DNA from 2 places in the Rhizobium sp. WW22 genome. Region 2 is predicted to be linked to the other one. Evidence: riboswitches for the same ligand, from Rfam matches in the RefSeq annotation. Region 2 holds a riboswitch; the other holds the start of a gene.
The links. A riboswitch is a leader RNA that binds a small molecule or an ion and turns the genes downstream of it on or off. The one in region 2 is predicted to bind S-adenosylmethionine.
Positions count from the first base shown of each region.

Region 1: another riboswitch for S-adenosylmethionine. It lies ahead of metA (homoserine O-acetyltransferase MetA); the one in region 2 lies ahead of ACK83U_RS00695 (O-succinylhomoserine sulfhydrylase).

Region 1 is NZ_CP178198.1:3,198,747-3,206,025, reverse strand. Features, by position in the region: gene ACK83U_RS15700 (GntR family transcriptional regulator) at 1-429, opposite strand, end outside; gene ACK83U_RS15695 (aldose epimerase family protein) at 553-1,578, opposite strand; partial or broken gene ACK83U_RS15690 (DnaB-like helicase C-terminal domain-containing protein) at 1,950-2,618, shown strand; gene ACK83U_RS15685 (hypothetical protein) at 2,925-3,251, shown strand; gene ACK83U_RS15680 (vWA domain-containing protein) at 3,276-4,469, opposite strand; gene metA (homoserine O-acetyltransferase MetA) at 4,473-5,399, opposite strand; SAM riboswitch at 5,445-5,522, opposite strand; gene ACK83U_RS15670 (NUDIX domain-containing protein) at 5,602-6,021, opposite strand; gene ACK83U_RS15665 (AAA family ATPase) at 6,021-6,863, opposite strand; gene ACK83U_RS15660 (ABC transporter ATP-binding protein/permease) at 7,027-7,279, shown strand, end outside.
Region 2 is NZ_CP178198.1:131,477-138,755, reverse strand. Features, by position in the region: gene ACK83U_RS00720 (hypothetical protein) at 1-174, opposite strand, end outside; gene ACK83U_RS00715 (hypothetical protein) at 171-512, opposite strand; gene ACK83U_RS00710 (hypothetical protein) at 487-1,956, opposite strand; tRNA gene ACK83U_RS00705 (tRNA-Gly) at 2,159-2,232, opposite strand; gene ACK83U_RS00700 (2'-deoxycytidine 5'-triphosphate deaminase) at 2,291-3,385, opposite strand; SAM riboswitch at 3,458-3,536, shown strand; gene ACK83U_RS00695 (O-succinylhomoserine sulfhydrylase) at 3,580-4,767, shown strand; gene ACK83U_RS00690 (DNA helicase) at 4,832-5,545, opposite strand; gene apaG (Co2+/Mg2+ efflux protein ApaG) at 6,157-6,549, shown strand; gene ACK83U_RS00680 (Hsp33 family molecular chaperone) at 6,556-7,279, opposite strand, start outside.

The DNA of each region.
Region 1 (7,279 bases), 800 kb from region 2:
CACGGGCTCATCAAGGCCGAGGCCGAGCAGGAAGGATTCCTCCGGCGCGGGCGCGCTAACAGTGCGGGACAGGATGCGCGCTGCGGGTTCGCGGCCGCGCGATCGCATGTCTGCGGAAAAGGAGGACAGCCGCCAGAGCGGCTGCTCGATGCGCTCCACATGCTGCGAGACGAAGGTGCCGCTGCCGTGGCGGGATTCGATGACGCCTGAAGTGAGCAGGTCGCGATAGGCCGTTCGCACGGTAACGCGGCCGATTTCCAGTGCGCTGGCGAGATCGCGCTCCCCCGGAAGTGCCGTGCCCGGTTTCAGTAGGCCCTCTTGGATCAGACCCGTCAGCGCTTGTGCCAGGCGCTTGTATAGCGGGCCGCTACCAGCCCCGTCGCTGAGGCCGCGATTGGTCAGTTCGGCGATCAAACTGGTTCTATCCATAGCCGTCATATAGAACCTATTTAGAACCAATTCACAAGATGAATCTGTCCGCAGTGCAAAAAAGAATCGGCCGGGCGCTTTGGACGCCCGGCCGATTTTCAAGTGAGCAAGGCACGCCCGGCTCTAGTTCTTGGTGAAGATGTAATCCGTTTCCTGCCGCAATACCTCGCCCGGGCGGAGCACGGCATTGGGGAAGCCTTCGTGGTTGATGGCGTCGGGCCAGACCTGCGTTTCCAGGCAGAAACCGGCAAACGGGCCGATCTTGCGGCCGTCATGACCTGGAACCGGCACATCGAGCTTGAAGCCGGCATAGAACTGCACGCCGGGCTCGGTGGTGCGCACTTCGAGCGAGACACCGGAATTAACGCTGCGGGCGAGCACGACGGAACGCTTGGCGGTGCGTTCGCTAGAGAGGCAGAAATTATGGTCGTAGAGCGCCTGCTCGCCTCCTTCGAAGCGCTTCATCGGCGACATCTCGCGGAAATCGAAGGCCGTGCCTTCGACGGAGCGGATTTCCCCTGTCGGTATCTGCTTGTCATCGGTCGGCGTGTAGTGATCGGCGGCGATCATGATGTCGTGGCCGAGCGCATCGTCGCGGCCGTCGAGGTTGAAATAGGCGTGCTGGCAGACATTGGCGAGCGTCGGCTGATCGGTGGTCGATTCATAGGTGACCGACAGTTCGCCATTGCCATGCACGCGATAGGTCGCCTGGATCGTGCAGTTGCCGGGATAGCCGGCGCGGCCATCGGGATCGACAATCTTCAGGACGACGCGGTCGGTATCGTGCTCGACGATGGTCCAGTTGCGCTTGGCGATATTGTCCTTGCCGCCGTGCAGATGGGTGACGCCCTTTTCATTGAGCTCCAGCTGATAATGCTTGCCGTCGAGCGTGAAGCGGCCAGCGCCGATGCGGTTGGCGCAGCGGCCGGGCGTGGCGCCGAAATAGGAGGAGTGGAGGGGATAATCGGCGAAATTGTCGAAGCCGAGCAGAAGCGAGGGCTCGTGGCCGTCAAGGCGCAGATCCTGGATGACCGCCCCCCAGGACATGATATGGGCGGTCAGGCCGCCACCGACGATTTTGACGCGATAGACGGTATCCCCATCGGCCGTCGTCCCAAAATGTTCCCGCTGCAAAGTGCTTTCCGTCATATCAGCTCATCCATTGCTTTTGAGTATGCGAGGCCAGACCCTGCCCCCATTCGCGCCATTCCGCAACCAGTTCGATGGCGAAATTTAGAGGTGAGCAGAGGGGGATCAAGACTTGCTCTGGCTTTCCATATCGGTTCCGGAACCGCCAAACTGCGCCGTAAATGTGCAGAGCGCACGGCAGGTGATTCATCATCAGTGGCTATTTGGGGCCTGATGAGGATATTCGCTTAGCAACAATCCCGCTGAAAATACACCTGCCGCTCAAGTTGTTGCTAGCGTTAGATGCGAGTGGTAGCGTGAGGTCGGCTGATGCCAAATTCTGGGAATATCAAATGAACATGAAGGCTGCCAAAATCCGCAACACAGAACGCGGCTTCCATTCAATCGAGGAGGCGACGGTTCTCGCGCTCGACAGAGCGGCTACCGCTCTGGAGCATGGTGATCAAGTTGGTATTTCAACCGGCGTAGCTGCATTTGACAATAGGATGAAGGGTCTCCAACGTTCCGACTTAACAATCCTCGCCGGTGGCCTTGGTGTGGGCAAGACATCCTTAGCAACTAATATCGCATACAATATCGCCTCCACCTATGAGCGAAAAGCCCACGTGAGCGATGCACCAAAGGTGAGGAGAGGTGGTGTCGTTGGTTTCTATTCATTGGCGATGTCGGCTGAAGAACTGGCGACACGCATTATCTCCGAACAGACGAGCGTTCCGGTGTCGAGAATTAGGCGCGGCGACATTACGGAAGTCGAATTTGAAAAACTTGTTGCCTGTTCACAAGAAATGCAGAAGGTTCCGCTTTATATCGACGAGACTGGCGGCATTTCGGTCGCTCAGCTCTCTGCGCGTGCGCGCCGCCTGAAGCGCCAGCGTGGACTTGATGTTCTAATTATCGACTATCTCCAACTATTGCTTCCACGACAGGGAGGCGGGAGAGATCATGAAGTCGCAGAATTAGCCCAAATTATCAGCGGACTAAAATCTCTGGCTAACGAAATCGACATTTCAATACTGGTCGTTTTTGAAATACATGATGCCGGGACACCTGAATATACCCGGGATATGAGGTTCCTACACGCTGAGCTCGATAAGAGAACTGTTGACTATGCGACAATGATGGGAAGACCGGCAAATGCGGATGCCGTCGAAATCTCTTTTTTGGATACGGGGCAAGTGGGTTCAACCGGCGCCGTTTTTAATTATGGTGTCGAACACGCCGACCCTGAGAGCCTCACTATCGATTTGTCCGATTATATGGCACATAAAATGAAGGATTGGGATCAAACTATTCAGAGGATAGATGAGAACCTAAGGCGATTTCAGTTGGCTAGTGAGAGCTGAAAAATGGTTTCACTTGCTGACATGCTTAAGAAAAGCAGCGATGCTGTCCAGGTACTCGAACGGATTGACGAACTATTTAAACGGGTTGAACGTCAAGGCGCGCAAATAGTTGAACTCCAATCCGAGGTCACCGTCCTCAAGACTTTACTTGATGAGCGAACCAAATCGCTAGAGAGACTGATAACAGAACGCGGCAATACAATAAGGGCCGAGGTTGCCAGCGAAGCGCTCGAGACCCTTGGAGATAAGCTCTACGATCTCAATGATCGATTTAATGAGAAGCTTGTTGGTCTAGAGAAGCGGTTTACAAAATCCATCGAAGAACGCTAAACGCGAACGCGCCGTACGCAGTGTTCAGCGCGACAATTCCCGCGTCGCCCTTTCCAGCCCGCCCAGCGTCAGAGGGTACATGCGCTCGCTCATCAGGCGGCGGATCATCGAGATCGAGGTCGTGTGGCCCCAATAGCTTTCCGGCACCGGATTGATCCAGATGCATTTGCGGAAATGGCCGGTCATTCGGGCGAGCCAGGCCTCCCCAGCCTCCTTGTTCCAGTGCTCCACCGAGCCGCCGGCTTGAGTGATCTCGTAGGGGCTCATGGATGCGTCGCCGACGAAGACGACGCGGTAGTCGGGACCGAAGGTGCGGATGAGATCCGTCGTCGCCGTGATGTCGACGCGCCGGCGGCGATTGTCCTTCCACACGCCCTCGTAGAGGCAGTTGTGAAAGTAGAAATACTCCATGTGGCGGAACTCCGCGCGGGCGGCGGAGAAGAGTTCTTCGACGACGCGGATATGGTCGTCCATCGAGCCGCCGACATCGAAGAACATCAGCAGCTTCACGGCGTTGCGGCGCTCCGGCCGTGTCTGGACATCGAGATAGCCATGTTCGGCGGTGGAGCGGATGGTGCCGGAAAGATCCAGTTCTTCGGCGGCGCCTTCGCGTACCCAGCGGCGCAGGCGTTTCAGCGCTACCTTGATGTTGCGGGTGCCAAGCTCCACGCCATCGTCGAGATTCCTGAAGTCGCGTCGATCCCAGACTTTTACCGCGCGGCGGTGGCGCGAGGTTTCCTGACCGATGCGCACGCCTTCTGGGTTATAGCCATAGGCGCCGAAGGGCGAGGTGCCTGCCGTGCCGATCCATTTCGAGCCGCCCTGATGCCGGCCCGTCTGCTCGGCCAGCCGCTCGCGCAGCGTCTCCATCAGCTTGTCGAAGCCACCGATCGCCTCGATCTGCCGTCTTTCCTCTTCGGTCAGATGCCGCTCGGCGAGCTTGCGCAGCCATTCCTCGGGAAGGACGGCCGGCTCCGCCGCTTCTCCATCGGCATTGCCGCCGATCGCCTCGACGCCACGAAAGTAATCGGCGAAGACCTGGTCGAAACGGTCGATGAAGCGTTCGTCCTTGATCAGCGTCGCGCGCGCCAGATAGTAGAAGGCCTCGACGTCGTATTCGGCGATCCCTTCTTCCATTCCTTCAAGCAGCGACAGGAATTCCCGGAGCGTCACCGGAACCTTCGCTTCCTTCAGCTTCAGGAAGAAGGGAATGAACAAGCCTCAAATCCTTTCCTGGCCGATCTCCTCCAGATCATATGGCGTGGTCTGATAGATCTCGTTGATCCAGTTGCCGAAGAACAGATGCGCGTGGCTGCGCCACCGGTTCTGCGGCGGGATCTCAGGGTCGTTATGCGGGAAGTAGTTGTGCGGCATCTTGATCGGCACGCCGGCATTCACATCCCGGAAATACTCATCCGCTAGAGAGGTGGAATCATACTCCACGTGATTGAACATGTAGAGCCGGTTGCATGCCTGTTCATGCACGAGGCAGACGCCCATTTCGCTCGAATCCATCAGTATTTCCAGACCAGGCACCTTTTCGATGTCGGCGCGGCGCACTTCGGTCCAGCGCGAGACCGGAATGGCGAAATCGTCGGAGAAGCCGTTGAGATAGACCGAGGAGGGCTTCAGGTTCTGATGGCGGTAGATGCCGAAGGCCTTCTCCGTCAGCGTATATTTCGGCACTTTGTGGAAATGGTAGATCGCTGCCATCGCACCCCAGCAGACGTTCATCGTCGAATGGACGTTGGTCGTCGTCCAATCCAAGATCTCCTGCATCTCGTTCCAGTAGGTGACGTCCTCATATTCGAGCAGCTCGATCGGCGCGCCGGTTATGATGAAGCCGTCGAACTTACGATGCTTCACTTCCTCCCACGTCTCGTAGAAAGCAAGCAGATGCTCCTGCGAGGTGTTCTTGGCCTTGTGGCCGCCAACGCGCACCAGGGAAAACTCCACCTGCAGCGGCGAGGCGCCGACCAGGCGCGCCATCTGGATCTCGGTCTTGATCTTGTTCGGCATGAGGTTGAGAAGCCCGATCTGAAGGGGGCGGATATCCTGACGGAACGCCACCGTTTCGGTCATCACCCGCACACCCTCGTTCTGGAGGGTTTCAAACGCGGGGAGCGTATCGGGAATCTTGATGGGCATCTTTTCACTCGCCAAATACAAAAAAACCGGCCGCGATGAATCGCTACCGGTCCGCACGCGGCCCTTTAGCGACTTATTTAACGTGGCTGCAAGCCGGCCGGCCAAATCACCACAAGGGAAATTTCATAAACCCGACATCTCCGCGGGTCAATGGGGCAAGCGTCGGGGAAAGGCTGAGCTGAGCTTGGAGGCGCGATGTGGCCTACAGATATTCAATGAGAGCTTCCATGCCATAACCGAGGCGATGCCTGGCAGCCTCGATCGGTAGCCAGAAGAAGCGGAAGCCGATCGGGTCGCCACCGTCGAAAGGCGTCATTTCGTGGTGGAGCCAAGTGGCAGGCGCTCGCTCGGAGATACCACAGCGGAAATAGTGCCGTTGGTGATAATAATCGCGGCCGTTCTTTTCGAAACGGTAGTCGTGGACGCCCAGGGAATAGAGTTCGCGCGGCGCAAAACCGGTCTCCTCGAATTCGCGCGCTGCGGCCGCTACAATGTCCTCACCGGATTCGACAGTGCCACCAGGAACTTGGAGCTGGACGGCGGGGAAGTCTGGCTCATCGAATACCAGCAGATGCCGATCCCGAACAGCATAGATCAAAACCTTTACGGCATCGGGTTGCATTATCTACCCTGCCCACGTGCCATGAAGGCCAGCCGCTCGAAGAGGTGCACATCCTGCTCGTTCTTCAGAAGCGCGCCATGGAGTTTCGGCAATACGTTCTTCGCATCGGCGCGCAGCGTTTCTGGATCGATATCGTCTGCGACCAGCAGGCGGATCCAGTCGAGCGCTTCCGAGGTCGAGGGCTTCTTCTTCAGGCCCGGCACGTCGCGGATTTCGAAGAATTGCGTCAGTGCCGCATGGACGAGCGTCTGCTTGATGCCGGGATAGTGCACCTCGACGATGCGCGTCAGCGTCTGCATGTCGGGGAAGCGGATATAATGAAAGAAGCAGCGGCGCAGGAAGGCGTCCGGCAGCTCCTTCTCATTGTTCGAGGTGATGATGACGATCGGGCGGATCGCGGCCCGGATCGTCTCGCCGGTCTCGTAGACATGGAATTCCATGCGGTCGAGTTCCTGCAGGAGATCGTTCGGGAATTCGATATCGGCCTTGTCGATCTCGTCGATCAGCAGCACGCATTTCTGCGGCGAGGTGAATGCCTGCCAAAGCTTGCCCCGGCGGATGTAGTTGCTGACATCATGAACTCTGATGTCGCCGAGCTGGCTGTCGCGCAGGCGCGAAACCGCATCATATTCGTAGAGACCCTGCTGGGCCTTCGTCGTCGATTTGACATTCCACTCGATCAGGCCAAGGCCGAGCGCGGTGGCCACCTGGCGTGCGAGTTCGGTCTTGCCCGTACCGGGTTCGCCCTTTACGAGAAGCGGACGCTCCAGCCTTATGGCGGCATTGACGGCGACCATCAGATCCTTGTCGGCGATATAGTCGGCAGTTCCCTGAAATTGCATCGGAAGGCTTTCTCAATTTTTCAAGCGCAAGCTAATTGCTGGCCTTATTCGGTTTAAGACGCGAAACCGTGTATATAGGAATGTGATCCCACCGATCTATTGCAAGGGTGGACATGAGGGCGGCTCATGATTAACTGACGGGACGCGTGGCAGGGAAGTGCTGATGGCAGTTGATACGCAAGCCAAGCCGAATGGGCAGGGGAACGAGCAGGTCGGATACGATTTGAGCCTCTTCTTTCGGTTGAGGATGATGTTTTCCGCGTTCTGGAATTCGCCGGTCCGCATCAAGCTCATTATTCTCGTCGTCGCGCTTTTCGCAATCATCCTCGTCACGGCCTATGTTCAGGTGCTGCTCAACAATTGGAACGCGCCCTTTTACGATTCGCTGGCAAGGCGCGATATCACCGCTTTCTTCC
Region 2 (7,279 bases):
CAAAGCTTGGCTGGTTCGCATAAAATTTAGGCAACTGAAAAGGAACGTCACGACAATACCGGCGATCGTCAGCTTATCCTTTAGCTCAAACTGCCAATAAACGTCCAATCCCGATACGACGTTGCTCCAGATCCAGCCGCCCCAATCTAGCAGGAAATCCTTGATATCTTTCAATGGGATACAGCCGACGTCCGATCCATCAACGCTCTCGATAGGCCGGTGTCAATCTGAAGTAGCATATCTTCCGGCCATCCGCGAAAAAGATAGTGCTTATAAAATCGCTCTTTATTGCCGAACTTTAAGGCGCTTTCACCAAAAAAGCCCTGCACGAAAGACGGCGCGATGGTATCAAGATCCGGCGGAAGAACCAGCTCTACAGGTTCGTTATCGTTATCGAGAACGTCAAGCTTAAAGTACCCACGGGCGCGCTGCCCATACTCATAGCCCAAAAGCACAGCAACCTCGCCGCGCGTGAGATTTTCAAGATCAACCCTTGTCATCGTTTGATCCATTCTTCGCATCTTTTAACTTCTCAACCAAGTGGGGGTCCAGATTGAACCCGAGCGTTACCAGCGTACCCTGCAACCGGCCTGGTAAAGAGTAAACGTGTCCAACATCGGGCGGTTGCGACTTTGCATTCGCTTGGTTAAACCATAGTTCACGAGGCACCACGGCACTTACCTCCGTCATGCCCGGCGGAGTGAACCGTATTGCTCTCGAATACGTACCAGAAGCTTGTAAATAGGTATTACCACTTACAATAGCCAGCCTCGGTGTGTCCTTAGGATCAGCAAATAGCGCCAGTCCTGCAAAAAAATCAAGTATGTCGGCCAAGCCTGTGCCGCCCAACGATCGATTTCCGACCACGTTGAGCTTTTCTGATAGACGCGTGACGCCATCTCTTAAGGCGTAGACCGTCCGAAGGTTTTCTTCAGTTAATCCCGAAACACCTTTATGTGCTGTCACATATTCATTCATACCTTTCGCTATGACGGCAGGTGCATTTGCCAAGCCGTCAGCAATAGTTTGACCCATGCTAAGGAAACTAAGGTTAAATCGAAAAATATCACCGTTGCTGGTCTCTCGTCTTTCGAGAAAGCCACAAATACTATAGCCGCCCTTTTGATCGGGGGAGGAATGGGCACCGGCATTGTCCAGTATCTCCCCAATTAGCCCATGAAAGTTTTGCCTGGCCTTTCTTGTGAGCCTGACACGGGACGTCTGAAGCAACGATTGATCGATAAATTTGACGACTTGCGTAGCGACTATTGAAGATAGCTGCGGTTCGACACCCTGCGACGTTTTGCCGCCTGACCTGCTTTGCCGACGAAAAGGAAAGGGGAAGATATCGGCATTTCTCTCTGAAGCTGGAATGGGTTTCCATCCCATGACGCGTCGAAGTCCAACCGCTTCCAACATCTGCGCGACCATAGGTTCGATATCACCACCAGTGAATACTGGACACAGATGTGGCCAAATCTCCTGAAGTAACAACATAGCGCCAACATCCAGGCAATTCGGATCTTTGAAATTGACGCGAACGTTTAGCCCCTCCATCTCGGCGTTTGAAATCGCGCAGAATGCCTCCATCGTACCGATCGGATTTTCCAGAAACGAGAAGCCAGACAGGTCGATATTGATAAACCTTGTTCGGGAAAGAACCGGCAGCCACCGGGTGAGACGACGTGGATTGAGTGCATCCAGTGCGTCATTCCTCTTAAACTTGGCTATAAGCAATTCTTTAGGGAGGTTACGGGGTAAAGGACGCTGGAGGGACTTCAGGAGTTGCCTTCGCTTCCGGGCAGCAAAGCGAACCCGGTTTAGCCTGTCAGACGTTGGGCTTTTCTTTCGGATGCGATGAGGGGCTCGATAGCCTTGCTCCAGATCCAGGAGCCATTTCTGTAGTAGAGTCGCCTCCTGTTCTGTGTACCCAGCACGCTCCCACCAGTCTGTCACGCAAGCTCTCTCTGAACTACAATGTCACGCGCTCAAACAAGCGCAGATTCCGCCAATACATCTGTATAGTGTATCTTCGCGGTAAAATTCAACCGACCCATTCTCGCCCCAGACAAACAGCGAACACAAGCTGTAAAACCGCCTGTAAAACAGCCCAAGTTTGGCGACCTATAAAGTGCGCTAAAACCGTTGTGGAGCAGGGTGGAGCGGGTGAAGGGAATCGAACCCTCGTATTCAGCTTGGGAAGCTGCTGCTCTACCATTGAGCTACACCCGCCTGACACCCTGAGATGTCCAACAGTTGGCGGCCTCTGTCAAGGCCGGTCAGCGACGGATCACAGCCGGAAATGCTTCGAAAGCTTCAGGCCCTGTGCCTGATAGTTCGAGCCGAGGCCGGAGCCGTAGAGGCTGCTCGGCTGTTCCAGCATGTGTTCGTAGATCAGGCGGCCAACGATCTGGCCGTCCTCGAGGATGAAGGGCACTTCGTGGCTGCGCACTTCCAGCACGGCACGGCTGCCGCGGCCCCCGGCCGGTGCATGGCCGAAGCCCGGATCGAAGAAGCCGGCATAGTGGACGCGGAATTCGCCGACCAGCGGATCGAACGGCGTCATTTCGGCGGCGAAATGCGGGGGAACATGCACCGCCTCGCGCGAAACGAGGATATAGAACTCATCGGGATCGAGGATCAGCTCGGTGCGCCCCCGGCTGTAGAGCGGCTCCCAAAAATCGAAAATATCGTGCTGGGCCTTCTTGTCGACGTCGACGACGGCCGTGTGGTGCTTGCCGCGATAGCCGATCAGCCCTTCCTTGTCGCCGGCAAGATCGATCGACAGCGCAATGCCGCCGCCGGTGATATTCGGCTTCTTGCTGGCAACCAGCGTCTCGCTCTCGTGCAGCGCCAGTAGCTCCGGCTCGGTGAGCAGGGCCTGGCCGACGCGGAAGCGGATCTGCGACAGGCGCGAGCCGCGACGTACGACGATCGGGAAGGTACGTGGGCTGATTTCGAGATAGAGCGGGCCGGAATAGCCTGCCGGGATCTTATCGAACTCCTGCGCACGATCGGTGATGACGCGGGTGAAGATGTCGAGACGGCCGGTCGAGCTCTTCGGATTGGCCGATGCCGACATATCTTCGGGCAGGTCGAGGCGCTCCATCAGCGGCACGATATAGACGCAGCCGGTTTCCAGCACCGCGCCTTCCGAGAGATCGACTACATGCAGCTTCAGCCGGTCAAGCTTGTCGGCGACCAGATGCGAGGGGCCGGGCATGAAGCTGGCACGGACGCGGAAAGCATGCGAGCCGAGCCTGAGGTCAAGGCTTGCCGGCTGGATCTGATCGACGTCCAGTTCTCTCTCGCTCGTCAGCCGCCCTGTTTCAAATAGCGCTGCAATGGCCCGGTCGGCCAGAATTCCAGTATTGCGAGCCATCATGCTTCTCTCATAATTTGTCGCAGACAAAACCAAACTCAGGGAATTGACGCAAGCCGTCAACGGCAGTATTGCAACTTATCCCGTGGTGATTTGGCCGGTCGGCTTGCAGCCACGTTAAACAAATGGCTAAAAAGACCGGGGTTGAACCGGTCTGCTTTTGCGACCGGTTTTTTTGTTTTGAAAGTGGTGATGGCATGAGCAAGACTTGGCGCCCCGCAACCCAGCTCGTTCACGGCGGAACACTCCGTTCGCAATTCGGCGAGACCTCCGAAGCAATCTATCTGACCCAGGGCTTCGTCTATGACACCTCGGAAGCGGCGGAAGCCCGCTTCAAGGGCGAAACGGATGGGTTCATCTACGCCCGCTACGGCAGCCCGACCAACGACATGTTCGAAAAGCGCATGTGCGCTCTCGAAGGCGCTGAAGACGCCCGCGCCACCGCGTCCGGCATGGCCGCCGTTTCTGCCGCCATCCTCTGCCAGCTGAAGGCCGGCGATCATATCGTTGCCGCCCGTGCGCTCTTCGGCTCCTGCCGCTGGGTGGTCGAGACGCTAGCGCCGAAATACGGCATCGAATGCACGCTGGTCGATGGCCGTTTCACCGAGAACTGGGAAAAGGCCATCCGGCCGAACACCAAGGTCTTCTTCCTCGAAAGCCCGACCAATCCGACGCTGGAAGTGGTCGATATCGCCGCTGTCGCCAAGCTCGCCAACCAGATCGGCGCCAAGGTCGTGGTCGACAACGTCTTTGCAACGCCGCTCTTCCAGAAGCCGCTGGAACTCGGCGCTCATATCGTCGTCTATTCCGCCACCAAGCATATCGACGGCCAGGGCCGTTCGCTCGGCGGCGTCATCCTCTCCGACAAGCAATGGATCGACGAGAACCTGCAGGACTATTTCCGCCATACCGGCCCGGCCATGTCGCCCTTTACCGCCTGGACGCTGCTGAAGGGCATCGAGACGCTGCCGCTGCGCGTTGCGCAGCAGACGGCGAACGCCTCCAAGGTTGCCGATTTCCTCGCCGAGCAGACGAACAAGGTCGCCCGCGTTATCTATCCCGGCCGAAAGGATCACCCGCAGGCCGATATCATCGCCAAGCAAATGAGCGGCGGCTCGACCCTCGTCGCCTTCGAATTGAAGGGCGGCAAGGAAGCGGCCTTCAAGCTGCAGAACGCGCTGGAGATCGTGAAGATCTCCAACAATCTCGGCGACTCGAAGAGCCTGATCACGCATCCTGCCACGACGACGCACAAGAACCTCACCGACGAGGCCCGCGCCGAGCTCGGCATTTCGCCGGGCACCGTGCGCTTCTCCGCCGGCATCGAGGACAGCGCCGATCTGGTCGATGATTTCGCCCGCGCTCTCGAGCAGGTTTCCGCCTGATATTCGTCGAGCCGCCTGGATTTTCTCCGGGCGGCTCGATTGCCTTTAAACAATTGGCAGCTCGTCAGCTGGCGACCTTGAATTCGACCAGGCCGTTGTTCAGGAAGACCATCTTGTCGAACAGCTTGAGATCCAGCGGATTCGGCAGGCGAACATCCGCAAGATCGGGCACGGGCTTCAACGCCGGATCGTAGGAGCGGTCGACCTGCGAGATGAAGACGACGATAACGCCTCTGGCGCGTGCAAACGTCTTCAATATCTGAACCTGGATCATTAATTCCGGATTCTCCCGCTTCTGATCCAGTAGTTGCAGAAAATCGACCACGGCCAGCGTGCCAGGCGATGCCTGAGCCAGCCTCTCCACGATATAATCGGCGCTGATGGCATCCGAATTATCGAACTCGAATAGATCAGCAAATTCCGCATGATCGGCACCGATGACCGGAAAACGGTCCAGAACGACCTTTTCGGTGTCTTCCAACGTGAAGAAGATGCCACGGTTGCCAGCCTTCATGGCGTCGACGGCGAGCCTCAGGCTCATCAGGGTCTTGCCGTGACCGCGCCGTGCGCCGATCAGCACCAGATCGCCCGGGCTTAAACGCGAATACAGCTCGCCGACGGGCACGGCTGAGTTCGTTTTGCTCGCAAGCAAACTCCAGCCTCCGAAACCCTCGACGGCCGCGACGCGATCCAGCGCGGTGTGCAAAGGGATATTCTGCTGGCGGGACAGGAGCCTCGCCTTACGTTTCAAATGATAAACAGGGGCAGAAAGCCTCATATAAACCTCCTATTGCGAGCAATGACCGCAACCCCTCCTTATGCCAAGCGCTCAAACAGTCGGTTTGGATATCGACGGCCCTGCATGAAATATACTTTCCCGAATGGAGGGGGGAGGCATGGGCGATGCCAGAATCAGATGATAGCCGAAATCCTCCTGCATGGGAATCTCATGCAAGTCCTGCAAGAGGAACATATAAAAGGAATGAGGGTTATATGGCCCGGAGGTTTTGATGCCGGGCGATCAGGTTGACTACCAATCACAGAAGTCCACGGACAATCGTGGCAAGCGTTTCCTGAGTACGGAGGATGCGCCTACCTCTACTCCGGCAGATAAGATCAAATCACGGCGACCTAGGATACTTGGAGACGACTTCGTTAACCTTCAATATGAACCGTAATAGCTGAAATCGAAACCGTCCCAACCGTTCACGCAAGATTTCATTACGTCGTTCCTTGACGGAAAGCATCGGCTATAGGATACCGCTAAATATCCTGCACTTTGCGGGAATGGTGGAAAGCGGATAATATGCCGCAAACTTGAAAATGCTGAAACGGCGATGCGGCTTCAAGGAGCGCTCGACGTTTCAGGGCAGTGGCAAGGTGTCAGGCATGTATCGCGCCCTAACACGCGACATCGAGGTGGTTGTAGAGCCGTTTTATCTGGAGGAGCAATCCGATCCGGATGATGACCGTTATGTCTGGGGATACCGCATCGTCATTTCCAACCACTCGAAGGAAGCCGTGAAGCTGGTAACGCGCTATTGGCACATCACCGACATGAACGGCATCGTGGATGAAGTGACAGGCCCCGGCGTGGTCGGCGAGCAGCCGCACCTAAAGCCCGGCGATACCTATGAATATTCCTCGGGCTGTCCACTTGATACACCGTCAGGCATGATGTTCGGTCATTACCAGATGGAAACGGACGGCGGGGAGCAATTCCATGTCAAGATCCCCGCCTTTTCACTGGATACGCCTAACCTGCTGCGCACGCTGAACTGAGCGACCTCAGGCCACCTCTATTTCCGACACTTCGAAGCGATAGGTCGTCGAGCAGAACTCGCAGGTGACGGCGATCTCGCCATTCTCCTGGCTGGCCTCGATCTCCTCGGCTGAGAAACCTTTCAAGACGCCCTTCAGCTTGTCGCGCGAGCACGAACAGCGGTCATAGACGGCCTTCGGTTCATAGACACGGACGCCGCGCTCGTGGAAGAGGCGATAGAGAAGCCGCTCGGTGCCGACCTGCGGATCCGTCAGCTCATCTGCATCGATGGTTTCCACCAGGCTGCGCGCTTCCGCCCAGGCATCATCCTCGGCATGATCGCGCCCACCGGTATCGCCATCGCCGCCATGCAGGTCCGGCTGGCGCATGCGCTCGGGCGCTTCCGGCAAGAACTGCGCGATCAGGCCGCCGGCACGCCAGCGGTGACGCGGCTTGCCGTTCTCATCGCGATCGAATAGCTCTGCAGCGCCCAGACGCACGCGCGTCGGGATCTGTTCCGACTGGCGGAAATACGTGCCGGCAATCTCCTCCAGCGAAGCGCCATCAAGCGCGACGATACCCTGATAAGGCTGACTGAAGCGGCCCTGATCGATGGTAAAAGCGAGCACGCCCTTGCCGAGCAGCTGCTCCGGCTCGGTTCTGCCTTCCGCAACTGCCTTTGCCAGCGCTTCTTCATTGAAACGCGCATAGGCCCGAACGTTTTCCGGCGTCGAGAAATCGGCGACCAGA